DNA from 4 places in the Streptosporangium sp. NPDC000239 genome. Region 2 is predicted to be linked to each of the others. Evidence: riboswitches for the same ligand, from Rfam matches in the RefSeq annotation. Region 2 holds a riboswitch; each other region holds the start of a gene.
The links. A riboswitch is a leader RNA that binds a small molecule or an ion and turns the genes downstream of it on or off. The one in region 2 is predicted to bind cobalamin.
Positions count from the first base shown of each region.

Region 1: another riboswitch for cobalamin. It lies ahead of metE (5-methyltetrahydropteroyltriglutamate--homocysteine S-methyltransferase); the one in region 2 lies ahead of ABT340_RS16615 (ribonucleoside-diphosphate reductase subunit alpha).
Region 3: another riboswitch for cobalamin. It lies ahead of ABT340_RS17890 (ABC transporter substrate-binding protein); the one in region 2 lies ahead of ABT340_RS16615 (ribonucleoside-diphosphate reductase subunit alpha).
Region 4: another riboswitch for cobalamin. It lies ahead of cobN (cobaltochelatase subunit CobN); the one in region 2 lies ahead of ABT340_RS16615 (ribonucleoside-diphosphate reductase subunit alpha).

Region 1 is NZ_JBEPEI010000001.1:922,454-929,493, forward strand. It holds gene ABT340_RS04170 (sigma-70 family RNA polymerase sigma factor) at 1-214, opposite strand, end outside; gene ABT340_RS04175 (hypothetical protein) at 799-1,356, opposite strand; gene ABT340_RS04180 (CBS domain-containing protein) at 1,503-1,937, shown strand; gene ABT340_RS04185 (dsRBD fold-containing protein) at 2,005-2,262, opposite strand; gene ABT340_RS04190 (hypothetical protein) at 2,710-3,138, opposite strand; cobalamin riboswitch at 3,488-3,717, shown strand; gene metE (5-methyltetrahydropteroyltriglutamate--homocysteine S-methyltransferase) at 3,847-6,147, shown strand; gene ABT340_RS04200 (AMP-binding protein) at 6,192-7,040, opposite strand, start outside.
Region 2 is NZ_JBEPEI010000005.1:334,896-341,935, forward strand. It holds gene glmS (glutamine--fructose-6-phosphate transaminase (isomerizing)) at 1-973, shown strand, start outside; gene ABT340_RS16610 (Bug family tripartite tricarboxylate transporter substrate binding protein) at 1,077-2,099, shown strand; cobalamin riboswitch at 2,104-2,303, shown strand; gene ABT340_RS16615 (ribonucleoside-diphosphate reductase subunit alpha) at 2,455-4,674, shown strand; gene ABT340_RS16620 (ribonucleotide-diphosphate reductase subunit beta) at 4,709-5,704, shown strand; gene ABT340_RS16625 (mechanosensitive ion channel family protein) at 5,765-6,784, shown strand; gene ABT340_RS16630 (hypothetical protein) at 6,810-7,040, opposite strand, start outside.
Region 3 is NZ_JBEPEI010000006.1:148,522-155,561, forward strand. It holds gene ABT340_RS17880 (ABC transporter ATP-binding protein) at 1-768, opposite strand, end outside; gene ABT340_RS17885 (FecCD family ABC transporter permease) at 768-1,832, opposite strand; gene ABT340_RS17890 (ABC transporter substrate-binding protein) at 1,829-2,815, opposite strand; cobalamin riboswitch at 3,009-3,131, opposite strand; gene alaS (alanine--tRNA ligase) at 3,273-5,918, shown strand; gene ABT340_RS17900 (class I SAM-dependent DNA methyltransferase) at 5,934-6,671, opposite strand; gene ABT340_RS17905 (ArsR/SmtB family transcription factor) at 6,722-7,040, shown strand, end outside; gene ABT340_RS17910 (metallophosphoesterase family protein) at 7,026-7,040, opposite strand, start outside.
Region 4 is NZ_JBEPEI010000036.1:6,579-13,618, forward strand. It holds gene ABT340_RS41665 (TauD/TfdA family dioxygenase) at 1-281, shown strand, start outside; gene cobN (cobaltochelatase subunit CobN) at 301-3,894, opposite strand; cobalamin riboswitch at 4,008-4,206, opposite strand; gene cobG (precorrin-3B synthase) at 4,226-5,533, shown strand; gene ABT340_RS41680 (precorrin-8X methylmutase) at 5,530-6,156, shown strand; gene ABT340_RS41685 (precorrin-2 C(20)-methyltransferase) at 6,153-7,040, shown strand, end outside.

The sequences.
Region 1 (7,040 bases), on a different contig from region 2:
CGAAGGCCTCGACGGTGTCGGGCGCCCCCGCACGCGCGGCCAGCGCGAGCGCCGTCACCTGCTCGTCGGAGAGCCCGGAGAGCCCGGAGAGCCCGGGGGAACCGGAGACGACAGAAGGGCAGGAGGCGGCGGAGGGTTCGGATAAGCCGACAGAGGCGGGGGAGGCGGGGAGGTCCGCTGAGATCGAGGAGACGGCTGGTACGGCAGGAGGCATGGGGGTTCCTTCGACGCTGGTCGAGACGGAGCCGCGGGCGTCAGGGCGTGCTCGCCGGGCGGGCCGATCGACGGCTTAGGGGGATCCGGCCGGGTGAAAGGGCATGCCGGAGGCGGGGGCGGACGTGTCCGGGCACGGTGAAGTGCCCGGACACGTCCAGGCGCGACAGGGAGCACCCCGGACGCGGCCACGCCCGGCCACGGGGAGCGGGGACACGCCCGGGCACGACGCGCGGGGCGCCGTGCACCCGGCTGTGACGAGTGGGCCGGGCCGTGGACGGGCTCGGCGGCGGTGTCGGCTCCCCCCCCGGCTCCCCCTGGCTCCCCGCGGCTTCGGTGAGGGAAGCGGGGCCACCCGGTCACGGAGCCGGGGGGCACCTGGCCACGGAGGGCCCGGGGAACGCGTCCGGCCCCGAAGGACGTCCGGTCCCGGAGGGCCCGGGGAAGCGCCCGATCACGAAGGGCCGGCGAGGACACCCGATCGCGAAGGAGCGGGGAGCGCGCCGGTCATGAGAGGGCGGGAGAACCTCCGGTCGGGGGAGGACTCCGGTCGTGACAGGGGGGAAGGCCCGGGGCCGTGGGGGCTCAGCCGGTGGGGGCGGGCAGGGGTGGGCCGCGGCGCCGTAGCGCGGGAAGGACGTCCCGCCCGCCGTACGGCGTGGCCTCATGGGTGGTCACCGGCCGCCGGACGGGGGCGACCACCTCGGTGGGGACGGTGAGGAGCAGCCGGATCACCGGCAGGCGGCGGCCGTACAGGCGGATCATCAGCCACACCGCGCTCTCACCGCGGTACAGCCACCAGCCGGTGCCCAGCGCGACGGCCAGGTGGACCGCGGTCATGCCGGAGGTGGGATGGCCGTGGTCGCCGAGGATCGTGGTGTGCGGCCCGTGCGCGGCCCGGCTGAACAGCTCGTGCAGCAGGAGCTGCACGCCACCGGTGGCCGTGAGCACCACCTCGGGGCCGCGTTCACGACCGCCGAGCGGGTAGGCGACGCAGAAGGAGACGACGACGCCGAGAATCCCGAGGAACGGCGGGACGAGACCGCCTCCGGCCAGGGCGTGGCCGCCCGCGGAGACCACGGTGCACAGCGTCGCGAAGACGATGGCACGTGGCACGCGAAGCGCCGACGCCGCGAGGGTCACACCCGACATCCTGACATCCGGGTGGCCCGCCGAGAAGGCCGTGATCGTGGATCACAGCCTTTCTCTCCAGAATCGCCCCACTGAATCCGAATTTATCGGGCATAGGGCTATAGAGGCCCACAAACCTACCGTCAGGAGGGGTGACGATGACGAGAACGGAGACAGGCAGGACGGTCCGGGACCTGATGCACCCGGACGCGCGGTGCGTCGGTGAACACGACAGTCTGCGTACGGCCGCGCGGATGATGCGCGACCTGGATGTGGGCGCGCTGCCGGTCTGCGGGGACGACGACCGGCTCAAGGGGATCATCACCGACCGTGACATCGTGATCAAGTGCTGCGCAGAGGGCGGGAACCTCGACGAGACGACGGCGAGTGAGCTCGCCCAGGGGCTGATCTGGATCGACGTCGAAGGCAGCGTCGACGAGGCGCTGACCATGATGGAACGGCACCGGATCAAGCGTCTGCCCGTGATCGAGAACCACCGCATCGTCGGCATGATCAGTGAGGCCGACCTGGCCAAGGGCCTGCCCGACGACAAGCTCGCCGAGTTCGTCCACCAGGTCTACGGCCGGCGGTGAACCGGGGCCCGTCCGCCGGAGTCCGTGAGGGCGACGGCGGGCGGGCCGGTCCGTGCGCGGGGCCCCCTCACCACGAGGTAGGGCCGGTCAGCTGGGCGATGTCCGCCGAGGTGACGCTCATCAGCCTGCCGGACAGGTCGGCCAGCGCCCTGGCGGCGGCGAGCTCGTCGCCGATCTCGGCCACCGGATCGTCGGACGGGTTGCGGCGTGCCCGGCCGATCCCCGCCAGTTCCCCGGCACCCGCGATGGGCAGGACCGCCCTGGCGAAGGTCTCGTCGCCGTCCTCGGTGATGGAGACCCGGACGTCCCACTGCTTGGATCGCATGATCTGAACCCCCGTTCTTCGTGACGGTGGCGGCGCCCGCTCTCCGGGCGCGAAGCCGTCACCTCCATTGTCGGAGCCGTACGGCGTGACCATCAGGGACGAAGGTCCCGCCCTTGGGGGACGGGCTCCCCTAGGACCCGTTTTGCGGATCTTTCCGCCTGCCGCGGTCGCCCAGGCGGCGCCCCGCCGCGTTGTCGCCCCACCCCACGAAAACGCTCCGCGTTTGCCGCGGGGCCCGGGGAGAATCTGTCGCCCATAACTCCGTTATGAGCTCCTCCTCCGCCTCGCGGGGCATCCACCTGGACGATCCTCGCCACGGCGAAGATCCACAAAACAGGTCCTGGGCGGGGCGTCGTGCCCTTGGGAAAACGGGAAACGGGGCGATCCCGTTTCCCGTTTCCCGGCATTCGTTCTCCACGGGCCCGCGACGGGCCCGTCGTGAGTTCTCTAACGCGAGGTGGTGGAAACCGGCAGGCGGGACTCCTCCCGCTGTTCCTCGTGCCCCTCGCGCCGGGGGAGGGTCGCGGCGACGACCAATGTCCCGGCGATCAGGACGACGTTCTTGACGACGAACTCGCCCTCCATTGTGAGCATGAGCGGGTTTCCGTCCTTGAACGCGACACCCGGGTGGAGCACCAGGACCAGGAACGTGCCGAGGAGGTGGAGCAGGAGCACGGGCAGGAACGGGCGCAGCCACCGGCCAGTGAACAGCGCCAGGGCCACCGCGACCTCGAACACGCCCAGGGCGGGCACCACGAACGACGCGGGCAGCGGCACGAAGGACAGGGTGTCGGCGACCAGGGCGCCGACCGGGCTGACGTTCGCCACCTTCAGCACGCCGAACCACAGGAACACCAGGCCGAGCGTCCCTCGCATGATGACCGGGAAACGCCGGTGGAGAATGGCGGCGACTCGCGACTTGACATCGGTTAGGGCGCTTGGTATACGCCCTTGATGGAGATGTGACCCTTTAGTCCGATACATGGTTAACTCCGATGGCTGGGGGGTTTGCCGGGTCTAATATAGCCTGCCCTTTTCTTTCGGAAATTGTAGGAAATGGGGTCTTAGGTCACGGTTGTTGAGTTGCCAAAGCGGGGGACGGAGATTTTCCCGCGACCCGCGAATTCCCCCGTACGGTTTCAGGCGGCCCGGGGCGATGGGAGAACGATCCCGCGAACCCGCCGGCGGGCCCGAATATGGTTGTCGCTCCGCCATCGGATGCGCGTAGGGTTGGGGACGCAGTCGGTTCGCCCTGCCCGCCAGGCAGACGCGTCGTAAGAGGGAACCCGGTGTGACTCCGGGACTGCCCCGCAGCGGTGAGTGGGAACGACCGCCGTCAAACGCACTGGATCCGGCAGATCGGGTCCGGGAAGCGACGGCCACTAGGTGTCAGGGCGAGACAACGGCCCGGACGTGCCCGCGAGTCCGAAGACCTGCCACTGCCCGCGTGCGACCACGCACGCGGTGACCTCGGTGACCTCGCGGGTGGGTCGGCGGCATGGGACGGGCCTGGTGCGCCCGCCTCTCCTTCGTCTCTCCCCTCGGGGCACCGGAGTCCTTTCGTGACTCGCGAAGGAGAGTTCCGTGACCGAGACTTCCTCCCCCACCGTGTACGGCTACCCCCGTCAGGGGCCGGACCGTGAGCTGAAGAAGGCGATCGAGGGCCACTGGGCGGGCCAGGTGACCGAGCGTGACCTGCTGGACGTCGCGGCCGGGCTGCGCGCAGGCAACTGGCGGCACCTGACGGAGGCGGGGGTGCGGGAGGTGCCGACCGGCGACTTCTCGCTGTACGACCACGTCCTCGACACCACCGTCATGGTCGGCGCCGTCCCCCCGCGTCACCGAGCCGTCGTGGAGACGGAAGGCCCCCTGGCGGGATACTTCGCCATGGCCCGGGGCACCCAGGAGGTCGCCCCGCTGGAGATGACCAAGTGGTTCGACACCAACTACCACTACCTGGTGCCGGAGCTGGGACCTGACACCGTCTTCGCCGCGGACCCGGCAAAACAGGTCGGCGAACTGCGCGAGGCCGTCGCGCTCGGGCACACCGCGCGCCCCGTGCTCGTCGGCCCCGTCACCTACCTGCTGCTGGCCAAGCCCGCCCCCGGCGCGGACCCGGCCTTCGAACCCATCGGCCTGCTCGACCGGCTGCTGCCCGTCTACGCCGAGGTGCTCGCCGCCCTGCGCGCGGCCGGTGCCGAGTGGGTGCAGCTCGACGAGCCCGCGCTGGCGCAGGACCGCGACCGGGCGGTGCTCGACGCCGCCGCCCACGCCTACCGTGAGCTCGGCACCCTGACCGACCGGCCGAAGATCCTCGTCGCCGGTTACTTCGACCGGCTCGCAGACGCGCTGCCGGTCCTGGCCAGGGCGCCGATCGAGGGCCTGGGACTGGACTTCACCGGCCCGGCCGCGGCCAACCTGGAGGACCTGGCCCGCGCGGGCGGTCTGCCCGGCAAGCGCCTGATCGCCGGTGTCGTGGACGGCCGCAACGTGTGGATCAACGACCTGGGCGGGTCGCTGGCGACCCTGGCCACCCTGCTCGGCCTGGCCGGCCGGGTGGACGTCGCGCCCTCCTGCTCGCTGCTGCACGTCCCCGTCGACCTCGGGCTCGAACACGGCCTCGACCCGCGGGTCGGCCGCTGGCTCGCCTTCGCCAGGCAGAAGGTCGCCGAGGTCGTCACCCTGGCCACCGGGCTCAGCGAGGGAACCGGGGCCATCGCCGGACGGCTGGCCGCCAACCGGGCCGACCTGGCCTCACGCGAGGCCTCCACGCTCACCCACGACCCCGGGGTCAGGGCCCGCGCCGCCGCGGTCACCCCCGCCGACACCCGCAGGCCCCAGCCGTACGGTGAGCGGGCGGCGGCCCAGCGCGCCCGCCTCGGCCTGCCGGAGCTGCCCACGACCACCATCGGCTCCTTCCCGCAGACCGGGCGGCTGCGGGCGGCCCGCGCCGACCTGCGCGCCGGGCGGATCGACCAGGACGCCTACGACGAGCTGATCGCCTCGGAGATCCGCTCGGTCCTGGTCTTCCAGGAGCGGGCGGGCATCGACGTCCTGGTGCACGGAGAGCCGGAACGCAACGACATGGTCCAGTACTTCGCCGAGCGGCTCAACGGCTACCTGGCCACCCAGCACGGCTGGGTGCAGTCGTACGGCACCCGCTACGTGCGCCCGCCGATCCTGGCCGGGGACGTCTCCCGCCCCAGGCCGATGACGCTGCGCTGGACGACCTACGCCCAGTCCCAGACGGGGCGACCGGTCAAGGGCATGCTGACCGGCCCGGTCACCATGCTCGCCTGGTCCTTCGTCCGCGACGACCAGCCGCAGGCCGAGACCGCCCGCCAGGTCGCCCTCGCCCTGCGCGACGAGGTCGCCGACCTGGAGGCCTCGGGCATCGCCGTCATCCAGGTGGACGAGCCCGCGCTGCGGGAGACACTGCCGCTGCGCGCGGCCGACCGGCCCGCCTACCTGGCCTGGGCGACGGAGGCCTTCCGCCTGGCCACGAGCGGGGTGCGGGCCGACACCCAGATCCACACCCACATGTGCTACGCCGAGTTCGGTGAGATCCTGTCCGCCATCGACGACCTCGACGCCGACGTGATCAGCCTGGAGGCCGCCCGTTCCCACATGCGGGTCGCCGGCGAGCTGGCCGGGGCCGGGTATCCCCGCGAGGTGGGGCCGGGCGTCTACGACATCCACTCCCCGAGGGTGCCGGACGTCGAGGAGGTCGCCTCCCTGCTGCGCGAGGGACTCGGCGGCGTCCCGGCCGGGCGGCTGTGGGTCAACCCCGACTGCGGCCTGAAGACCCGTGGCTGGGGCGAGGTCCGTGTCTCCCTGGACAACATGGTCGCCGCGGCCCGGGTGGTCAGGGCGGAGGCCGGCTGACCCCTCCTCCGGGCCCGGCGCGCGCCGGGCCCGGAGGCTCCCGGTCACGACAGGCGTTCGGCCGCGAGCCGCCGCACCTCAGACCGCACGATCTTGCCCAGCAGGGTTCTCGGGAAGCCGTCCAGGCCCAGGTCCTCGACGGGGACGAACCTGCGCGGCACCTTGAAGGTGCTGACGAACCTCAGCAGCGTCGCGCGCCAGCCGTCGACGCGGGCGACGGCACCGGGCAGCAGCGTGTAGACGAGCACCGGCTCGGCCCCCGTCACCGGGTGCGGCAGCGCCACCAGGACGGCGTCCTCGACGCCTTCGAGGTGCGAGACGACGTTCTCGACCTCGGCGGGGTAGAGGTTCTCGCCGTTGACGACGACCATGTCGTCGAGGCGGTCGACGATCGACAGCTCCCCGCGTTCGTCGAGGCGTCCCAGGTCGCCGGTGCGTATCCAGCCGTCGTCGATCCGCTCCCCGGTGAGGCCGGGGGCGTCCTGGTAACGGGTGAACACGTTGTCCCCGCTCAGCAGCACCTCGCCGCTCTCACCGGTCGCGACGTCCCGCCCGTCCCGGCCGGCCACGCGGACCCGGGAGCAGTCCAGGGGCAGCCCGGCGCTCCTGGGGTCGCCGCTCTTTCTCCCGCGTGGTTCGACCGTGGCGATCGAGGCCGTCTCGGTCATGCCGTACACCTGGTGGACGGGCAGGCCGAAGGTGGCCTCGAAGCGGTGGATCAGCTCGACGGCGAGAGGGGAGCCTCCGGCGAGGACCCCCTTCAACCGGCCTGCGACCGGTCGTTCCGGCCGTTCGACCAGGTGGGCGAGGTAGGCGTTGACCACAAGCGTCCACGTTGGCTCGTAGCGGTCGACGTAGGTCCAGAACCGCGCCAGCGCCGCCTCCGGGCGCAC
Region 2 (7,040 bases):
CAACATGGACGCGCGGGAGAGCCGCTCCTTCCGCCGGGTGAAGATCATCGGGTGCGGCTCGGCCTACTACTCGGGTCAGATCGGCGCCCAGCTCATCGAGGAGCTGGCGCGCATCCCGTCGGACGCCGAGCCCGCCAGCGAGTTCCGCTACCGCAGCCCGGTCGTCGAGCCGGACACCCTCTACGTGGCGATCAGCCAGTCGGGGGAGACCTACGACACCCTGGCCGCCGTCCAGGAGCTCAAGCGCAAGGGCGGCCGGGTGCTCGGCATCGTCAACACCGTCGGCAGCGCCATCGCCAGGGAGGTCGACGGCGGTCTCTACCTGCACGCGGGCCCCGAGGTCTCGGTGGCGAGCACCAAGGCCTTCACCTCGACCGCGGTCGCCTTCGCGCTGCTCGCCCTGCACCTGGGAAGGGTGCGCGACCTGTCGCCCGCCGACGGCCGGCGCATCGTGGAGGGCCTTCGCGCGCTGCCCGGCCAGATCGGGGAGATCCTCGCCCTCGAACCCCGGATCAAGGAGCTGGCCGGCAAGTACGCCGGCTCGCCGAGCATGATGTTCGTCGGCAGGGTCAGGGGATACCCGGTGGCCAGGGAGGGCGCGCAGAAGCTCAAGGAGGTCTCCTACGTGCACGCCGAGGCCTACCCGGCCAGCGAGCTCAAGCACGGGCCGCTGGCGCTGATCGGCCCGGAGATGCCGACCGTGGCGGTCGTCCCCGACGACGAGCTGCTGGACAAGAACCTCACCACGCTGGGGGAGATCCGCGCGCGCGGCGGGCGGGTGCTCATGGTCGGGCACCGCGAGGCCGATCCCCGGCTGGCCGACGACTGCCTGGTGGTGCCCAGGAACGAGATCGAGCTCGACCCGATCCTGCTGTCGATCCCGCTGCAGCTGTTCGCCTACCACGCGGCCGTCGCGCTCGGCCGCGACGTGGACAAGCCGCGCAACCTCGCCAAGAGCGTCACCGTGGAGTGAGCGCGGACCATCATCCCTGATGCCCCAATTGCGGTGCAGAGAGTGACATATCTGCAACGTAGGGTATCGAGAGATCTGGGGGATCTCGGCGGAAGGGACGCTTATGCACCGTAGGCGATTCCTCGCGCTCGCGCTGGGGGTCATGGTCGCCGGGGGCTGCGGTGACATGGGAGGCCCCGGTGCGGGGTGGGCGCGCAGGCTGACCATCGTCGCGCCGGTCGTCCGCGGGCGGCGCTGGGACCAGGCCGCCCACGCGCTGGCCGCGATCCTGACCGGCGAGAGGATGGCCGGTGCGGTCGAGGTGAGCGGCGCGGGCGCCCAGGGGATGGCCGCCCTGACCGCGTTCGCCGCCGCCGTCGGGGGCCCCTTCGCGCGCGAGGGCCGGGTGTTCCTGGCGGGCGTGCCGATGCTGGCGGGCGGCGAGACCGCCGACGCGGACTCCGTGCTGGCGGCCTCGACCCCGCTGGCCAGGCTGGCCGGAGACTGGTCCGTCCTGGCCGTCTCCCCGAACTCCCTGCTGCGGACCTTCGAGGACTTCGTCGCGGCGCTGCGCCGCGACCCGGCGCGGCTGGTGGTCGGGGGAGGGGCCGAGGGCGGCTCCGACCACGTGCTCTACGGCATGATCGGCAAGTGCCTCGGCGTCGACGTCAGGCTGATGGAGTACGCGGGTTACCCGACCGAGTCGGAGGCCGTCGAGGCGCTGCACGAGGGGCGGGTGGCCGCGCTCCTCGGCTCGGCCGGCTCCCTCCTGCCGAAGATCGCCACGGGCCGGCTGATGCCGCTCGCGGTCTCCTCGGGGGAGCGGATCGACGGCATCGACGCGCCGACGCTGATGGAGCGGGAGGTGCGCCTGGAGTACGCCGACTGGTGCGGGGTGCTCGGTCCCCGGGCCATGAGCCCCGGCGACCGGGACGGGGCGGTCGCCCTGTGCGACCGGATCGACGCCTCGCCCCGATGGCAGGCCGTGTGCGCGGCCAACGGCTGGCACCGGGCGTACCTGAGCGGTGACGACTTCCGCCGGTGGCTGGTCACGGAGACCCGCCGTACCCGCGCGGTGCTCAACGAGCTCGGGTTGCTGAGCATCCCCGACACAAACTGTTGGGGTGGTTGCGTCAGGCGGCACTAGATGTAGGATCCTGGTCGTCGCTGGTTCGCCCACGAGGGCGAGGCAACAGGGAACCCGGTGAGAGACCGGGACTGCCCCGCAGCGGTGAACGGGAACGAAAGCCGTCAACTGAGCACTGGGTGAACCACGCCCGGGAAGCGACGGCCGGTAGGAGCGCGCGTCACGCCCGTGAGTCCGAAGACCTGCCCGCGGTGTGTGGAGGGGGGACCGACCAGGTCCCCGCTCGGCACGAGAGTTGTCCAGGGCTTCGAGGGAGAGCCGCGGGACGAGGCGGTCCGGCGTGCCCGGGAGCCGCCCGTTGACGCGCGCCCTGCTCCGTGAGCCGTACGGGGATTACCTGCACGAGGGGTGGCACGTGACACAGACCTTGGCCGAGAAGGCGGAGAAGACCGGGCACTCGCCGGACGATCGCAGGCGGGCGATCGAGGAGGCCGCGGCCCGGGTGATCACCGACCCGGAGAACTCCAGGGCCGCCGCCAGGCTGCTGACCGGCCTGATCGCCGAGGAGGCCGCCGAGCACGGCGTCACGACCTTCTCCGAGTCGATCGCCGCGACCCACGGCGCGGGGCTCCTGCAGGACGGGCTGGCCGCCTTCGTCGCCGCCAACGCCGCCGCCCTCGACGCGCTGGTCGACCCGGCCGCCGACGACAGGTTCGAGTACTTCGGGCTGCGCACCGTCTACGACCGCTACCTGCTGCGCCACCCGAGCACCCGCAAGGTCCTCGAACGCCCCCAGCACTTCCTGCTGCGCGTGGCCTGCGGTCTGTCGGAGACGGTCGAGGAGGCCGCCGAACTGTACGGGCTCATGGCCACCCTGTCCTACCTGCCCAGTTCGCCCACCCTGTTCAACTCCGGTTCCCGCAGGCCCCAGCTGTCCTCCTGCTTCCTGCTCGACTCCCCGAGGGACGAGCTAGAGGCCATCTACCAGCGCTACGGCCAGGTCGCCCGCCTGTCGAAGTACGCCGGGGGCATCGGCATCGCCTGGACCCGGGTCCGCTCGCGCGGCTCGCTGATCCGCGGCACCAACGGCCACTCGAACGGCATCGTGCCGTGGCTGCGCACCCTCGACTCCAGCGTCGCCGCCGTCAACCAGGGCGGCCGTCGCAAGGGCGCGGCCTGCGTCTACCTGGAGCCCTGGCACGCCGACATCGAGGAGTTCCTCGAACTGCGCGACAACACCGGCGAGGAGGCGCGCCGTACGCACAACCTGAACCTCGCCAACTGGATCCCCGACGAGTTCATGCGGCGGGTCGAGGCCGACGAGATGTGGTCGCTGTTCGACCCCAAGGAGGTCCCGCACCTCACCGACCTGTACGGCGAGGCGTTCGAGGAGGCCTACCGCAGGGCGGAGGCCGAGGGCGGGTTCGTCAGGCAGGTTCCGGCCCGCGCCCTGTACGGCCGCATGATGCGCACGCTCGCCCAGACCGGCAACGGCTGGATGACCTTCAAGGACGCCTCGAACCGGACCTCGAACCAGACGGCCCGTCCGGGCAACGTCATCCACCTGTCGAACCTGTGCACCGAGATCCTGGAGGTCACCAGCGACGCGGAGACCGCCGTCTGCAACCTCGGCTCGATCAACCTGGCGGCCCACCTCACCGCGGACGGTGTGGACTGGGAGCGGCTGCGCCGTACGGCTCGCACCGCGGTCAGGTTCCTGGACAGGACCATCGACCTGGGCTTCTACCCGACGCCCGAGGCCCGCGCGGCCAACGAGCGCTGGCGGCCCGTCGGGCTGGGCGTGATGGGGCTGGCCGACGTCTTCTTCGCGCTGCGGCTGCCGTTCGACTCGCCGCGGGCGCTTGAGCTGTCGACCCGGATCGCCGAGGAGATCGCGCTGGCCGCCTACGCCACCTCCAGCGACCTGGCCGCCGAGCGGGGGCGCCACCCCTCCTACGGGGACACCCGCGCCGCCGACGGCGTGCTGCACCCCGACCACTACGGGGCCGCCCGTTCGGCGGAGTGGACGGCGCTCAGGGAGCGGATCGCCGTGACCGGCCTGCGCAACTCGCTGATGATCGCGATCGCCCCCACGGCCACCATCGCCTCCATCGCGGGCTGCTACGAGTGCATCGAGCCCCAGGTGTCGAACGTCTTCAAGCGCGAGACCCTCTCCGGGGAGTTCCTCCAGGTCAACCGCTATCTGGTCGCCGACCTCACGGCCCGGGGCCTGTGGACCCCGCAGATCAGGGACGCGATCAAGCGGGCGGACGGCTCGATCCAGGACGTCCCGGGCATCCCCGACGACCTCAGGACGCTCTACCGGACCGCGTGGGAGCTGCCGCAGAAGGCGCTGATCGACCTGGCCGCGGCGCGCGCGCCGTACATCGACCAGTCGCAGTCGCTCAACCTGTTCATGGCGACCCCGACCATCGGCAAGCTCTCCTCGATGTACGCCTACGCCTGGCGCTCGGGCCTGAAGACCACCTACTACCTGCGCTCCCGTCCGGCCACCCGCATCGCGCAGACCACCGTGTCAGCCGCTGTGCCGGCCACCGCGGCACAGTCGCTCCCCGAGCAGGACGTGATCGCCTGCTCGCTGGAGAACCCCGAGTACTGCGACGCCTGCCAGTAGGCCCCGTGACCCAAGCCGAAAGGTCATTCTCCGAATGCTGCTCGACCCCGGTATGAACCTCACCCTGCGCCCCATGCGCTACCCGGACTTCTACGAACGCTACCGGGCGGCCATCCGCAACACCTGGACCGTCGAGGAGGTGGACCTCAACTCCGACGTGGCGGACCTGGCCAGAATGACGCCGGAGGAGCGCCACCTGATCAACCGTCTCGTCGCGTTCTTCGCGACCGGTGACTCGATCGTGGCCAACAACCTGGTGCTCAACCTCTACCAGCACGTCAACGCCCCCGAGGCGCGCCTGTACCTCAGCAGGCAGCTCTACGAGGAGGCGGTGCACGTCCAGTTCTACCTGACGTTGCTCGACACCTACCTGCCCGACCACGAGGAGCGGGCCAGGGCCTTCGCCGCGATCGAGCACATCCCCTCGATCAGGGACAAGGCCGAGTTCTGCTTCCGGTGGATCGACTCGCTCGGCGGGCTGACCAGCCTGCGGACGCGGGACGACCGGCGGGCGTTCCTGCTCAACCTGATCTGCTTCGCCGCGTGCATCGAGGGCCTGTTCTTCTACGGGGCCTTCGCCTACGTCTACTGGTTCCGCTCGCGGGGCCTGCTCGGCGGCCTGGCCACCGGGACCAACTGGGTCTTCCGCGACGAGTCCATGCACATGGAGTTCGCCTTCTCCGTGGTGGACACCGTACGGGCCGAGGAACCCGGCCTGTTCGACGACGAACTCGGCGCCCAGGTCACCCGGATGCTGGAGGAGGCGGTCGCGGCGGAGCTGGCCTTCGCCGAGGACCTGTGCGGCGAGGGCCGGTCCGGCATGGATCCCGGCCAGATGCGGCAGTACCTCGAATACGTGGCCGACCAGCGGCTGACCCGGCTCGGGCTGCCCGTCCGGTACGGCACCGCCAACCCCTTCGCGTTCATGGAGCTGCAGGACGTCCAGGAGCTCGCGAACTTCTTCGAGCGGAGGGTTTCGGCCTATCAGATAGCAGTTGAGGGAACTGTCGCTTTTGACGAGGCCTTCTGAATAGGCCGCGCGTCCCGGGGCATCCACCCGGCAAGCGACCGTCAGGGGGGAAGAGCGTCCGTGTCCAGATGGATCATCCTGATCGCCTCGATGCTGGCCGCCGTCGCCTGCGTGGAGATGGTACGGCGGGCACTGCGCTGGAGGCTGATCGGCGAGCGGTGGGTCCTGGCCGGGCCGCTCGTGCGCCGCTGCACCTGGCCCGCCTTCGCCTTGGCGGTCGTGGCGACCGCCAACACGCTCTACCTTCCCGGCATGGCCAAGGGGACGGTCGACGAAGCGATCGAGCGGACGATCACCCTTTTCATGATCGGATGCGTCACCTGGCTGGCCATCCAGGCCGCCTACGCGGTCACCGACGTGGTCCTCGACCGCCTGGTCAGCGTCGAGGGGGAGCGTAACCGGCGGGCCAGGAGGATCCGCACCCAGATCTCCCTGGTCCGCCGGGTCGCCTCAGCGGTGGTCGTCCTGCTGGCGCTGGGCGCCATGCTGTTCACCTTCCCGCAGGTACGCGCGCTCGGCGCCGGACTGCTCGCCTCGGCGGGCATCGCGGGCGTCGTCGTCGGCATCGCCGCCCAGTCGATGCTGGGCAACCTGCTGGCCGGCCTGCAACTGGTCTTCAGCGACGCGCTCAGACTCGACGACGTGGTGGTCGTGCAGGGGGAGTGGGGGCGGATCGAGGAGCTCAGCCTCACCTACGTGGTGCTGCGCCTGTGGGACGAACGCAGGCTGGTGCTCCCGGTCTCCTACTTCACCACCAACCCGTTCGAGAACTGGACCAGGCACACCAGCCGGGTGATCGGCGCGGTGATGCTCAGGATCGACTGGACCGTCCCCGTCGAGGAACTGCGCGTCGAGCTCTACCGGGCCCTGCGCGAGCACCCGCTGTGGGACCAGAAGGACTGGACCCTCCAGGTCACCGACACCCTGCCGAACGGGCTGCTCGAAGTGCGGGCGCTGATGAGCGCCGCCGACTCGCCGAGCGCCTTCGACCTCAAGTGCGACATGCGCGAGCACCTGGTGAGATACGTCAGGGAGAAGTACCCGGAGGCGCTGCCCAGACTCCGGGTGGACATGGCCTGACCCCGGCGCGCTCAGGACGGCCCGCTCAGGACGACGGGCCTGGACGCAGCACCCGGGCCGTGCCCGCGATCAGGGCGGTGGCCAGGATCCAGCCCGAGGCGATCAGCGTCCAGGCCAGCCACCGCGTCCAGCCGGTCGGGTCCCACGCCCCCCGCTGCTCGAAGACGCTCACCGGGGCCAGCAGGTCCAGCGTGTAGACGAACGGCTGGAAGACCCTGATCTCCTCCGGGTCGATCTGCGTCGGGGGGACCGCGGC
Region 3 (7,040 bases), on a different contig from region 2:
CCCCTCGGTGATCAGCGTCACCTGGGGGACGCCCGTCCTCGGATGCGCGCCGACCTCGGCGTCCACCCGGTAGACGTCCCGCAGCAGCTCAGGCGTCAGCACCTCGCGCGGGGTCCCGAGCGCCACGATCGCGCCGCCGTCCATGACGCACAGGCGGTCGCAGAACGCGGCGGCCAGGTTGAGGTCGTGCAGCGCGATCACCGCGGTGATCCCGAGCCCGCGCACCAGGCGCAGCGCGTCGAGCTGGTGGCGCAGGTCGAGGTGGTTGGTCGGCTCGTCCAGCACCATCACCTCCGGCCGCTGCGCCAGCGCCCGGGCGATCAGCACCCGCTGCCGCTCCCCGCCGGAGAGCCGGTCGAAGGGCGCGTGGGCCAGATCGGCCACGTCCAGCCGCTCCAGCGCCTCGGCGACGATCGCCCGGTCGGCGGGGGAGTCGCCGTCGAAGGCCCGTTTGTGCGGGGTACGTCCCATGGACACCACGTCGTGGACGCTCAGCCCGAAGTCGCCGCCGCCATCCTGAAGCACCGCGGCCAGCCGGCGGGCCAGCCATCTGCCCGGCATCCGCCACACGTCGTGCCCGTCGAGGAGCACCTGCCCGGCGGTGGGGCGCAGCACCCGGTAGAGGGTCCTCAGCAGGGTCGACTTGCCCGCGCCGTTGGGCCCGGCCAGGCCGAGCACCTCACCGGGGGCCACCTCGAACGTCACCGCGCGCACCAGGTCCCTGCCGCCGATCCGCACCGAGACCTCCCGTACGGCCAGAGCGCCCATCAGGTCCTCCTGCGCATCAGCCACAGGAAGAACGGCCCGCCGACCAGCGCCGTGATGATCCCCACCGGGATCTCCTCGGGGGTGATCAGCGTCCTGGCGACCAGGTCGGCCGTGATGAGGAACGCCGCCCCGAGCAGCGCCGTGGCCGGAAGCGCCCGCCGGTGGTCGGCCCCGACGAGCAGCCGTACCACATGGGGCATGATCAGCCCGACGAACCCGATGGCCCCGCTGACCGCGACGACGGTGCCGATCACCATGGCCACCAGCACGAACAGCGCCGCCCTGAAGCGGTGCACGTCCAGCCCCAGGGAGGCGGCTGCCTCCTCCCCGGCCAGCAGCAGGTTCAGCGGGCGTGAGACGCCCAGCAGGACGACGGTGCCCGCCGTCACGGCCGCCGCGGGCACCCACACCGTCGTCCACGTCGTCCCGGCGACGCCGCCGAGCATCCAGCGGACGGCCGACTGGGCCCGGTGCGGGTCGTCGGAGGTCACCACCAGGAAGCTGGCCGCCGCCGAGAGCACCTCGGCCGTCGCCACCCCGGCCAGCACCAGCCGTACCGTGGTCATCCGCCCGCCGGACCGGGCCAGGAAATAGACCGTGACCAGCGCCGCCAGCGCCCCCGCGAACGCGGCGACCGGCAGTGAGAACGGTCCGAGGAAGGTCAGGCCGAACACCGTCACGCTCACCGCGCCCACACTGGCGCCGGAGGAGACGCCAAGCAGCATCGGATCGGCCAGCGGGTTGCGCACCAGCGCCTGCAACGCCATCCCGCAGACCGAAAGACCGGCGCCGATGACCCCGCCCAGGATCACCCGCGGCAGCCGTACGTCCATGACGACGGTCTCCCTGACCGGGGACCAGACCGGTTCGGCCAGCGCGGGGTGGAGGCGGTGCAGCAGGATGCCCCACACCTGTTCGGCGGGCAGGCTGATCGAACCGGCCGCGACCCCCGCCGTGACCGCCCCGCCGAGCAGCAGCGCGCACAGCGCGAGCGTCAGCGGGTACGGCAGGCCGGGGCGCCGGGTGACGGGCGTCGTCCGGGAGAGCCCGGTCAGGCCGCTCACTCGAACCGGTCGGGGTGGATCTGCCGGGCCAGCGACTCGACCGCCGACGGCGCCCGGACCCCGAGCACGACCGACGACAGCGGCAGCACCGCGAACCGCCTGTGCCTGATCGCCGGAACATCGGCGAGCGCCGGGTTCGACAGCAGGAACCTCTTCTTGTCCTCGACCTTCTCCTCGCCGTAGTCGTAGACGACGATCCAGTCGGGCGCGCGCTCGGCGACCTGCTCGAACGACACGTCGGCCCACGTCTTGTCCACGTCGGTGAAGACGTTCCGCGCGCCCGCCAGCGTGATGATCTCGTCGCCGACGCCCTTGCCCCCGGCGGTGAAGGCGGTCTTGTCGCCGCTGTCGTAGACGAACAACCTGACCGGCTCGACGTCGGCGAGCCTCTCCCTCACCCGCGCCAGGGGCTCGTGCAGCCGGGTGATGAGCGCCTCGGCCCGTTCGCGCACGCCGAAGATCGTGGCGACGTTGCGGATCTCCCGGTCCATCAGGTCCATGTCCACCGGGCCTGATGGGCACTGCTCGACGTTGAGGTAGGTGTCGATCCCGGCCTTGCCCAGCGCGTCGCGGCCGCGGCCCTCCTTCTCGTCGAAGGCGCTGGAGAAACCGCCGTAGACGAAGTCGGGCTCCTCGGCCAGCAGCGCCTCGTAGGAGGGGTACTGCCTGGAGAGCACCTTCACCCCGTCGTAGGCGGCCTGGTACTCGGGCAGGACCTTGTCGTCGAGATATCCGGTGCCGGCCATCGACCCCTGCAGTCCCAGCGCCAGCATCACCTCGGTCGCGTGCTGGTTGAGCGAGACCGCCCGCCGCGGCGGGCGGTCGTAGGTCGTCCTGACGCCGCAGTCGTCGAGGGTGACCGGGAAGCCCGCGACGGCCCCGGCAGGGGCTTCAGCCGGGGCTCCGGAGGAGGTGCCGCAACCGGCCAGGAGCACGGCGCAGGACAGGGCGAACAACAGGGACAGGGGACGTCTGACCGTCACGGACGGTTCCTCTCACGGGATCTGCACCATGGGACGGCCCTGCCGGAAGGTCACGGAACCGGCCAGGAGGTCGTCTCCGGGCACACGTCGGCGCGGAGGGCTCGTGCGGTCGTCGCCACGCGAGGTCATCCATCGGCCGACCCGCTCCTCTCCGGGGAGATCCGCCCCAGTTCGTCGAGGAGGCGACCGCGTGAGTCTCCTGGCTCTCGGGTCGATGCTCGCCCCCGTCTTCCCACCCCGCAGGGGGCGGTGACCTCGTGGGGGTCCGCTCGCCGATCACAGTGGCGGGACCGCGCCGGATTCGCACCGGCTTCCTCGTCCGCGCTCGCCTTCGCCGGTCATCATTGCACGAAGCCGTTGATGCGCTGAAGATGGCCTCCGGTTCCGGCGGCGGCTGTACGATGCCTTGTTGCAACAAATTTGCAATTGCAAAGTCTGGCGGTATTCGGGAGGGCAAGTGCGGACGGCGGAGGTCAAACGGCGGTTCCTTGAGCACTTCGCGGCGGCGGGGCACACCGTGGCCGCCAGCGCGCCGCTGCCCGCCGACGACCCGACACTGCTGTTCGTCAACGCGGGCATGGTGCCGTTCAAGCCCTACCTCCTCGGGCAGCGGACACCGCCGTCCCCCCGGGCGGCCAGCGTGCAGAAGTGCATCCGCACCCTCGACATCGACGAGGTCGGCAAGACCACCAGGCACGGCACGTTCTTCCAGATGAGCGGCAACTTCTCCTTCGGCGACTACTTCAAGGAGGAGGCGATCAGGCTCGCCTGGGACCTGACGGTCAAACCGCGGGCCGAGGGAGGCTACGGCCTCGACCCCGACCGGATCTGGGCCACCGTCTACCTGGACGACGACGAGGCCCACGCCCTGTGGCGGGACGTGATCGGCCTGCCGGAGGCCCGCATCGTACGGCGCGGCAAGGCCGACAACTTCTGGTCCATGGGCGTCCCCGGGCCGTGCGGGCCCTGCTCCGAGCTCTACTACGACCGTGGCCCGGCCTACGGGCGAGAGGGCGGGCCCGAGGTCGACGAGGACCGTTACCTCGAATTCTGGAACCTGGTCTTCATGCAGTACGAGCGGGGCGAGGGCGTCGGCAAGGAGGACTACCCGATCCTCGGCGAGCTGCCCTCCCGCAACATCGACACCGGCATGGGCCTGGAACGCATGGCGGCGCTGCTCCAGGGCGTCGACAACCTCTACGAGACCGACGAGACCCGGCCCGTCCTGGACGCCGCGGCGGCGCTGACCGGAACCAGGTACGGCGTGCGCTCCGGGCCGTCCGCGGCCGAGAGCCACCCCGACGACGTCCGGCTCCGGGTCGTCGCCGACCACGTCCGCACCGCGCTCATGCTGATCGGCGACGGCGTCACCCCCTCCAACGAGGGACGTGGCTACGTGTTGCGCCGGATCCTGCGCCGGGCGATCCGCGCCGTCCGGCTGCTCGGTTACGAGGACCCGGTCCTGCCCGAACTGCTGCCGGTGGCCCGCGACTGCATGGCGCCCTCCTACCCGGAGCTGGCCGCCGACTTCGACCGGATCTCGGCCTACGCCTACGGCGAGGAGGAGACCTTCCGTTCGACGCTGCGCCAGGGCAGCGCGCTGCTCGACCGGGCCATCACCCGGACCGGGGAACGGCTGCCCGCGGCCACGGCCTTCAAGCTGCACGACACCTACGGCTTCCCGATCGACCTGACCGTCGAGATCGCCGCCGAACACGGCCTCGACGTGGACGTCACCGGGTTCAGGGAGCTGATGGCCGAGCAGCGGCGCCGCGCCCGTGAGGACACCCGCGCCAGGAAGACCGGCCACGCCGACACCGGACTGCACCGCGCCCTCCTCGACGAGCACGGCCCCACCGACTGGCAGGCGTACACGACGCTGACCACCGACTCGACGGTCCTGGCCGTGCTCCGCGACGGGGCGCCCGTGGCCACGGCCGTCGCGGGCCAGATCGTCGGCGTCGTCCTCGACCGCACCCCGTTCTACGCCGAGTCCGGCGGCCAGGAGAGCGACGCGGGAACCCTGCACGGCCCGAGCCTGTCCGCCGAGGTGCTGGACGTGCAACGCCCCGTCCCCGGGCTGGTCGTGCACCAGGTGCGCGTCCTGGACGGGGAACTGGCGCCGGGACAGCCCGTACGCGCCCAGGTCGACCCCGAGTGGCGCGCGGGCGCCCGCCAGGCCCACTCGGCGACCCACGTCGTGCACGCCGCGCTGCGCGCCACGCTCGGCCCGGCCGCCCTGCAGTCCGGCTCCTACAACCGGCCCGGCCACCTGCGCCTGGACTTCTCCTGGCGCGGCGCCCTGCCCGCCGGAGCCCGCGGGGAGATCGAGGACGCCGCCAACGTCGCGATCCGCGGGGACCTGCCGGTCGAGGTGCGCCACATGCCCCTTCGGGAGGCCCGTGAGATCGGGGCGCTGGCGCTGTTCGGCGAGACCTACGACGAGACGGTCCGGGTCGTCGAGATCGGCGGCGCCTGGTCACGGGAGCTGTGCGGCGGCACCCACGTCGACCGCTCCTCCCAGATCGGCGGCGTCGCCGTCACCACCGAGTCGTCGGTCGGCTCGGGGCAGCGCCGCATCGAGGCCGTCACCGGCATCGAGTCCTTCCGCTACCTCGCCCGCGAGCGCGACCTCGTCTCCCGGATCGCCGAGCAGTTCAACGCCCCCCGCGCGGAGGTCGCCGACCGGGTCGCCGCCCTCGCCGAACGCCTCAGGGAGAGCGAACGTGAGACGGCCAGGCTCCGCGACCGGCTCCTGACCGTCGAGGCCGGTCAGGTCGCCGCGACCGCGACCGTCCACGGCGACGTCCTGCTGGCCACCGGCACCACGGAGACCGACGCCCGTCTCCTGGCGGAGCGCGTCGGCACGGCGCTGCCCGAGGACCGGCCGGGCGTCGCCGCGGTGCTGTCAGGAACGGCCCTCGTGGTCACCGTGAACGCCGCGGGCCGTACCCGGGGACTGGCCGCCGCGGACCTGGTCAGAGCGCTGCCCGAGGGCCGGGGCGGCGGCAACGCCGAGACGGCCCAGGGCCGCAGGCCCGCCGACCCGGACAAGGCCCTGGCCGCCCTCGCCGCCCTCCTCACGGACCGGACGCCGGCGTGACCGGACCGCCCCGGCTCACCCGGCGTGTTCGTAGACGCTGACGTGCCGCCGGCTCGTGGCCGTGTACGGCTCGTGTTCCCAGCCTCCCCAGCGCTCGCGCAGCCGGAGACCCGCGATCCTGGCCATGAGGTCGAACTCCGGCGGATGGGCCAGGCGGAGCCTGATGGGACTGAGGACGATGCCCTCGGCGCTGATCCTGACGTGGTTCTCGTCGAGGATCTGCGTCACCGGGTCGTAGCGGCACACGTCCAGGCCGACGTGGTCGACCCCGACGTGCTCGGCGTCGACGTACTGGTGACGAGGGCGCGCCGGGGCGGTCGGTATCCGGCACTCCACGACGAACACCCCGTCCTCGGCCAGGTGCCGGGCCGCGTTCTCGAAGCAGCGGACCTGGTCGTCCTGGGTGAGGAGGTTGCCGATCGTGTTGTACACCAGGTAGACCAGGCCGTAGCGGCGTCCGGTGGTGACGGTGGACATGTCGCCCATGGTCACCTCGATCAGGTCGCCGCCCGGCTTCTCGCGCATCCGGTCCACCATGTCCGGTGAGAGCTCGACGCCGTCGACCCGTATCCCGCTTCCGGCCAGCGGCAGGGCGACGCGGCCGGTGCCCACCGCGAACTCCAGTGCGTCACGCCCGGCAGCGAGCCCGGCCAGGAACGCGACCGTCCGCTCCTCGTCACCACGGGTGTCCTCGGCGTCGTAGCGCATGGACACCTCACGGCCGAAGCTCGTGCGCGGATCGAACCCCTCCATGTCCTCTTCCTCTCGCTCGGTCCGGCGCTCCCCGCCCCGGAGGAGCCCACGTGAGAAGTCCACGCCACCCGGCGCGAACGGCCAAGCAACGCAGGGTGGGGCTTAATGAAATCGGCTCCGCCCCCAGACGCCACCGCCCTGGCGGGGCGCTGCTGGGCGCGCCCAGGGCCACGTTGCTCGGCCTGCTTGAGGAGCCGTCGCCGACGGTCGAACTCGCCCGCCGCCTGAGGGTGACCCCGAACGCCGTCTCCCAGCACCTGCGCGTGCCGTACGGCACCGGCCTGGTCACCCGGGTCCGTGACGGGCGGCACGTCCTGTACCGCAGAAGTCCCCTCGGCGACCGGCTGGTGGCGTTCAGCAGGCCGTACG
Region 4 (7,040 bases), on a different contig from region 2:
ACGGCGAGCCGATCTCCAGGCAGGACGTGGAGACGATCGACGAGGCCTACCGGCGGGCGACGGTCAGGGAGACGTGGCGGCCGGGCGACGTCCTGATCGTGGACAACATCCTGTCGGCGCACGCCCGTGAGGCGTTCCGGGGCGGCCGCAGGATCGTGGTCGCGATGGGTGACCCGGTCGCCCTGGACGACTGCGCGCCGACGGTCCCGCCGCTGGGCGGCTTCGCGGCCCCGACGGCCGGACCGGCGAAGAGGCGCCGCTGGTTCGGCCGCCGTTCCTGACTCCTCGGGAGGGGACCGGTCAGGCGCCGTCCTCCAGGTCCCCCTCCGATGCGAGGTAGACCTCCCGCAGCTCGCGCAGGACGTCCGGGTCGGGGTGTTCCCACATGCCCCGGCCCGCCGCCTCAAGCAGGCGTTCGGCGATGCCGTGCAACGCCCACGGGTTGGACTCGGACAGGAACGCCTGGTTCTCCGGGTCGAGCACGTAGGTCGCGGCGAGCTTGTCGTACATCCAGTCGGCCACGACCCCGGTGGTGGCGTCGTAGCCGAACAGGTAGTCGACGGTCGCGGCCAGCTCGAAGGCGCCCTTGTAGCCGTGCCTGCGCATGGCGGCCAGCCAGCGCGGGTTGACCACCCGGGCGCGGAAGATCCTGGAGGTCTCCTCGGACAGGGTCCTGGTGCGGACCGCGTCGGGGCGGGTGCTGTCGCCGACGTAGGCGGCGGGGGCCCTGCCGGTGAGCGCCCTGACGGTGGCGACCATGCCGCCGTGGTACTGGAAGTAGTCGTCGGAGTCGGCGATGTCGTGCTCGCGGGTGTCGACGTTCTTGGCCGCGACCGCGATCCGCCGGTAGGCGGCCTCCATGTCCTGCCTGGCCGGGACCCCTTCGACACCCCTTCCGTAGGCGAAGCCGCCCCACACGGCGTACACCTCGGCCAGGTCGGCGTCGTCGCGCCAGTTGCGGCTGTCGATCAGCGGCAGCAGCCCGGCGCCGTACGCCCCGGGACGGGAGCCGAAGATGCGCATGGTCGCCCTGCGCTCGTCGCCGTGCTCACGGGTGTCGGCCAGCACGTGCGCCCTGACGTAGTTGTCCTCGTCCGGTTCGTCCAGCCCGGCGGCCAGCCGTACGGCGTCGTCGAGCAGGGCGACCACGTGCGGGAAGGCGTCCCTGAAGAAGCCGCTGATGCGGACGGTCACGTCGATCCTGGGCCTGCCCAGTTCCCCGGCGGGGATCGCCTCAAGGCCGGTGACCCGCCGCGACGCCTCGTCCCACACCGGGCGCACGCCCAGCAGCGCCAGCACCTCGGCCACGTCGTCCCCTGCGGTGCGCATGGCGCTGGTGCCCCACACCGACAGGCCGACCGAGCGCGGCCAGTCGCCGTGCTCGGAGCGGTAGCGTTCGAGGAGTGATTCGGCCATCGCCTGCCCGGTCTCCCAGGCCAGCCTGCTCGGCACGGCCTTCGGGTCGACCGAGTAGAAGTTGCGGCCGGTCGGCAGCACGTTGACCAGCCCGCGCAGCGGCGACCCGCTCGGTCCCGCCGGGACGTAGCCGCCGTCGAGGGCGTGCAGGATCGCGCCGATCTCGTCCACGGTGCGCGCCAGCCTGGGGACGACCTCCTCGGCCGCGAACCGCAGGACACGCCCGACCTGCTCCCGGTCGCCGCCCGTCACGGACGCGGCGACCTCGGCCGTGGCGGCCGGGTCCCAGCCGCGTTCCTCCATCGCCTCGACCAGTGACCTGGCCTCGGCCTCCGCCTCGTCGACGCCCAGGCGCCCGGCGGTGCCGTCCTCACGCAGGCCGAGCGCCTCGCGCAGGCCGGGCAGCGCCATGCCGCCCGCCCACATCTGGCGGGCGCGCAGGATGGCCAGCACCAGGTCGACGCGGACGGCACCCTGCGGGGCCGCGCCGAGCACGTGCAGGCCGTCGCGGATCTGGACGTCCTTGACCTCGCACAGCCAGCCGTCCACGTGCAGCAGGAAGTCGTCGAACTCGGCGTCGTGCGGACGGTCCTCGATGCCGAGGTCGTGGTCGAGCCTGGCGGCCTGGATCAGCGTCCAGATCTGCGCCCGGATCGCGGGCAGCTTGGCCGGGTCCATCGCGGCGATGGAGGCGTGCTCGTCGAGGAGCTGTTCAAGCCTGGCCATGTCGCCGTAGGTGTCGGCGCGGGCCATCGGCGGGACGAGGTGGTCGACCAGCGTGGCGTGGGCGCGGCGCTTGGCCTGGGTGCCCTCGCCGGGGTCGTTGACCAGGAACGGGTAGATCAGCGGCAGGTCCCCGAGGGCGGCGTCGGGGCCGCAGGAGGCCGACAGGCCCGCCGACTTGCCGGGCAGCCACTCCAGGTTGCCGTGCTTGCCGACGTGCACCACGGCGTGCGCGCCGAAGCCGTCGGACAGCCAGCGGTAGGCGGCCAGGTAGTGGTGGCTGGGCGGCAGGTCGGGGTCGTGGTAGATGGCGATGGGGTTCTCGCCGAACCCCCGGGGCGGCTGCACCATGACGACGACGTTGCCCGCGCGCAGCGCGGCCAGCACGATCTCACCGTCCGGGTCGGCGGAGGTGTCGACGAACAGTTCACCGGGCGGGGGTCCCCAGTGCTCCTCGACCGAGGCCCGCAGGTCCTCGGGCAGCGTGGCGAACCACGCGGCGTAGCGGGAGGCCTTGATCCGCACCGGGTTGCCCGCGAGCCGTTCCTCGGTGAGCCAGTCGGGGTCCTGGCCTCCGGCGGCGATGAGGGCGTGGATCAGCGCGTCGCCGTCCTGCCCGGTGACGCCGGGCAGTTCGTCCTCGGCGCCGATGTCGTAGCCGTGCTCGCGCATCGCGGCAAGCAGCCGCACCAGGCTCGCCGGGGTGTCGAGGCCGACGGCGTTGCCGATCCTGGAGTGCTTGGTCGGGTAGGCCGACAGCATCAGCACGATCCGCCGCTCTGCGGGCGGGACGTGCCGCAGGACGGCGTGCCGTACGGCGATGCCCGCCACGCGGGAGGCCCGCTCGGGGTCGGCGACGTAGACGGTCAGGCCGTCCCCGTCGATCTCCTTGAAGGAGAACGGCACCGTGATGATCCGCCCGTCGAACTCGGGGATCGCCACCTGGGTCGCCGCGTCGAGCGGGGAGAGGCCGTCGTCGTTGGCCTCCCAGGCGGCCCTGCCGCCGGTCAGGCACAGGCCCTGCAGGATCGGCACGTCGAGTTCGGCGAGCGCGCCGACGTCCCAGGCCTCGTCGTCGCCGCCCGCGGACGCGGTGGCCGGGCGGGTGCCGCCCGCGGCCAGCACGGTCACCACCAGGGCGTCGACCGTGCCCAGGGTGTCGAGCAGGCCCTGCTCGGCGCTGCGCAGGGAGGCGCAGTAGACGGGCAGCGCGCGGGCGCCCGCGTCCTCGATCGCGGCGCAGAGCGTCTCGACGAAGGCGGTGTTGCCCGCGACGTGGTGGGCGCGGTAGTAGAGCACGCCGACGACCGGGCCCTCCTCGCGGCGCGCCCGGCGTTCGAGCGCGCCCCAGGCGGGCGTCGGGGCGGGCGGGGCGAAGCCGTGGCCGGTCAGCAGCAGCGTGTCCGACAGGAAGCGGCCCAGTTCGGCGAGGTTGGCGGCCCCGCCGTGGGCGAGGTAGGCGTGCGCCTCGGCGCACACCCCGCCGGGCACGGTCGACAGTTCCATCAGCTCGGCGTCCGGCGCCTGCTCGCCGCCGAGCACGACGACGGGCAGCGGCCCGGCGAGCAGGGCGTCCAGGCCCTCCTCCCAGGCGCGGCGCCCGCCGAGCAGCCGTACGACGACCAGGTCGGCGCCCTCGACGAGGGGAGGCAGGTCCCCCGCGGTGAGCCTGGCGGGATTGCCGAGCCGGTAGTCCGCGCCGCTGGCGCGGGCGCTGAGCAGGTCGGTGTCGGAGGTGGAGAGCAGGAGGATCATTCGCCACGCTCCCCGGCGGGGAGCGGCGCGGCCGTGAACGGCGGTGCGGGCTTGCGGCTGGGGAACGGCGAACAGCGCACAGGGCTTTCCTCCCTCGGGGTCCTCGCCCCGGGTCGTCGTCGGCTACGACGGCTGGAGTCTCCTGGCTCCCGGATCGATGCTCCCCCCGGCCTTCCCGCCCGTTGCCGGACCGTGGCTGGATGGGGTTCGCTCCCCGGTTACAGTGGCGGGACCGCGCCGGATTCACACCGGCTTCCTCCCTTTTGCCGTCGCCAACGATGAGACTACGGCAGCGAGGTCCCCGCAAGAAACTGGAGTTACCATCCTCAGCGTGTCAAAAGGTCACTTCTCCGGACGATCTCATCCCGACGCGTGCCCGGGGGCGCTCCAGGTGCATTCCGCGGCCGACGGCGGCCTGGCGCGCGTCAGAGTGCCCGGAGGGCGCCTGACGGCCCCGCAGCTGCGCGAGCTGGCCTCGGCCGCCGAGACCTGCGGCAACGGCGTCATCGAGCTGACCTCCCGGGCGAACGTCCAGGTGCGCGGACTGGGCGCCGGGGACGCCTTCGCGGCCCGCATGGCACAGGCGGGGCTGCTGCCCTCGGCCACCCACGAACGGGTCCGCAACGTCCTGGCCTCACCGCTGAGCGGCCTCGACGGCCGGGGGATTCTCGACGTGGGACCGCTGACCCGTGAGCTCGACCTGCGCCTGTGCGGCACGCCCGCGCTCGCCGGCCTGCCGGGGCGGTTCCTGTTCGCGCTCGACGACGGCCGGGGCGACGTGGCCTGGCTCGGGGCGGACGCCGCGATCCTGCCGACCGGCCCCGGCGAGGTGGCGTTGCTGCTGGCCGAGGCCGACAGCGGCCTGCGGATGCCACCGGGATCGGCGGTCGCCGCGCTGCTGACCGCCGCCGAGGCGTTCCTGACCGAGCCCGGGGTGCGGGAGGGCCGTGTGTGGCGGATCGGCGAACTGCCCGGCTGCGCGGAGCGCGTCGCCGCCCGGGTCGCGGCCACCCTGGAGACGACCTCCGCCCCCGTACGGCGGGACCCCGTCCCGGCGCCCTCCCACGGGCCCGTCGGGACCGTCGAACAGCCCTCAGGCCTGAACACGCTCGGCGTCACGGCGCCGCTGGGGCGGCTGACCTCCGCCCAGGCCGCCCTGCTGGCCGGCCTGGCCGTCGAGGAGGTACGGCTGACGCCGTGGCGCGGCGTCGTCCTGCCCGGCCTGTCCCCGGCCGCTCTCTCCGAGGTCGCCGGGCGGCTCGTCGCCGCCGGGCTGGTCCTCGACCCGGCCTCGCCGTGGACGGGTGTGACGGCCTGCGCGGGACGGCCCGGCTGCGCGAAGTCACTGGCCGACGTGCGGGCCGACGCCGCCCGCTGGATCGCGGCCGAGAGCGACCCGCCCTCGGCCGTCCCCGCCCGCCCCGGTACGCTCCCGGTGCACTGGGCGGGCTGCGAACGACGTTGCGGCCGCCCGCGAGGACGGGCCGTCGACGTGGTCGCGACCACGACCGGCTACCGGGTCCTCCTGGAGGACAGCGGCTTGGACAGCGGCTTGAACAGTGGCCCGGAAAGCGGCCTGAACTGCGCGGACACCAAGGAGACCACGGCCGCCGTGGCGGCTCTGAGAGGGGAAACGTGACCGACTACGTCCGGGACGGCGCGGAGATCTACCGGCGTTCCTTCGCCACCATCCGCGCCGAGAGCGACCTGGACGGCCTGCCGCCGGACGTCGCCCAGGTGGCGGTCCGCATGATCCACGCCTGCGGGATGGTGGACCTGGTCGCCGACCTCGGCTGGTCGCCGGGCGTGGTCGCCTCGGCCAGGGCGGCCCTGCGCGCGGGGGCACCCGTGCTGTGCGACGCGATGATGGTCGCCTCGGGGGTGACCCGGCGCCGCCTGCCCGCGGGCAACGAGGTGCTCTGCACGCTGGGTGAGCCCGGCGTGCCCGAGCTGGCCGTACGGCTCGGCACCACCCGCAGCGCGGCCGCCCTCGAACTGTGGCGCGACCGTCTCGAAGGGGCGGTCGTCGCGATCGGCAACGCGCCGACCGCGCTGTTCAGGCTGCTGGAGATGGTCGAGGAGGGGGCGGGACGGCCCGCCGCCGTGCTCGGCGTGCCGGTGGGTTTCATCGGCGCCGCCGAGTCGAAGCAGGCGCTCGCCGGGCATCCGGCGGGTCTGGAGTACCTGGTCGTGCACGGGCGCCGGGGTGGGAGTGCGATGGCCGCCGCCGCGGTCAACGCGATCGCGAGTGAGGTCGAGTGAACGACACGTCAGCGGGACGGCTCAGGGGCGTCGGGCTCGGCCCGGGAGACCCGGAACTGGTGACCGTCAAGGCGGCCAGGCTCATCGGGGAGGCGGACGTCATCGCCTACCACAGCGCCCGCCACGGCAGGAGCATCGCCCGCTCGGTGGCGGCGCCGTACCTGCGGGAGGGGCAGATCGAGGAGGCGCTGATCTACCCGCTCACCACGGAGACCACCGACCACCCCGGCGGCTACCAGGGCGCCATCGACGACTTCTACGCCGACTGCGCGCTGCGGCTGGCCGCCCACCTGGACGCGGGCCGCGACGTGGTCGTGCTGTGCGAGGGCGACCCGCTCTTCTACGGCTCCTACATGCACATGCACAAGCGGCTGGCCCACCGCTACGTCACCGAGGTCGTGCCCGGGGTGACGTCGGTGAGCGGCGCCGCGGCCGTGCTCGGCAGGCCGCTGGTCGAGCGGGACGAGGTCCTGACGGTGCTTCCCGGCACGTTGCCCGCCGAGGTCATCGCCGAACGCCTGGCCGCGACCGACTCCGCGGCGATCCTCAAGCTCGGCCGTACCTTCACCAAGGTTCGCGACGCGCTGGCCGAGGCGGGCCGTCTCGACGAGGCGTGGTACGTGGAGCGCGCGACCACCGGCGCGCAGCGCCTGGCCCCGCTCGCCGAGGTGGACCCGGACAGCGTGCCGTACTTCTCGCTGGCGCTGGTGCCGAGCCCGGTCAACTCCGGCCTTCCCGGCACCCACGGTGAGAGCCGGGCCCCGGAGCGCGTCCAGGGCGGCGAGGTCGTCGTGGTCGGGCTCGGGCCCGCCGGGCGGCCCTGGCTGACGCCGGAGGCTCAGGAGGCGCTGGCCGCCGCCGACGACCTCGTCGGGTACGGCCCC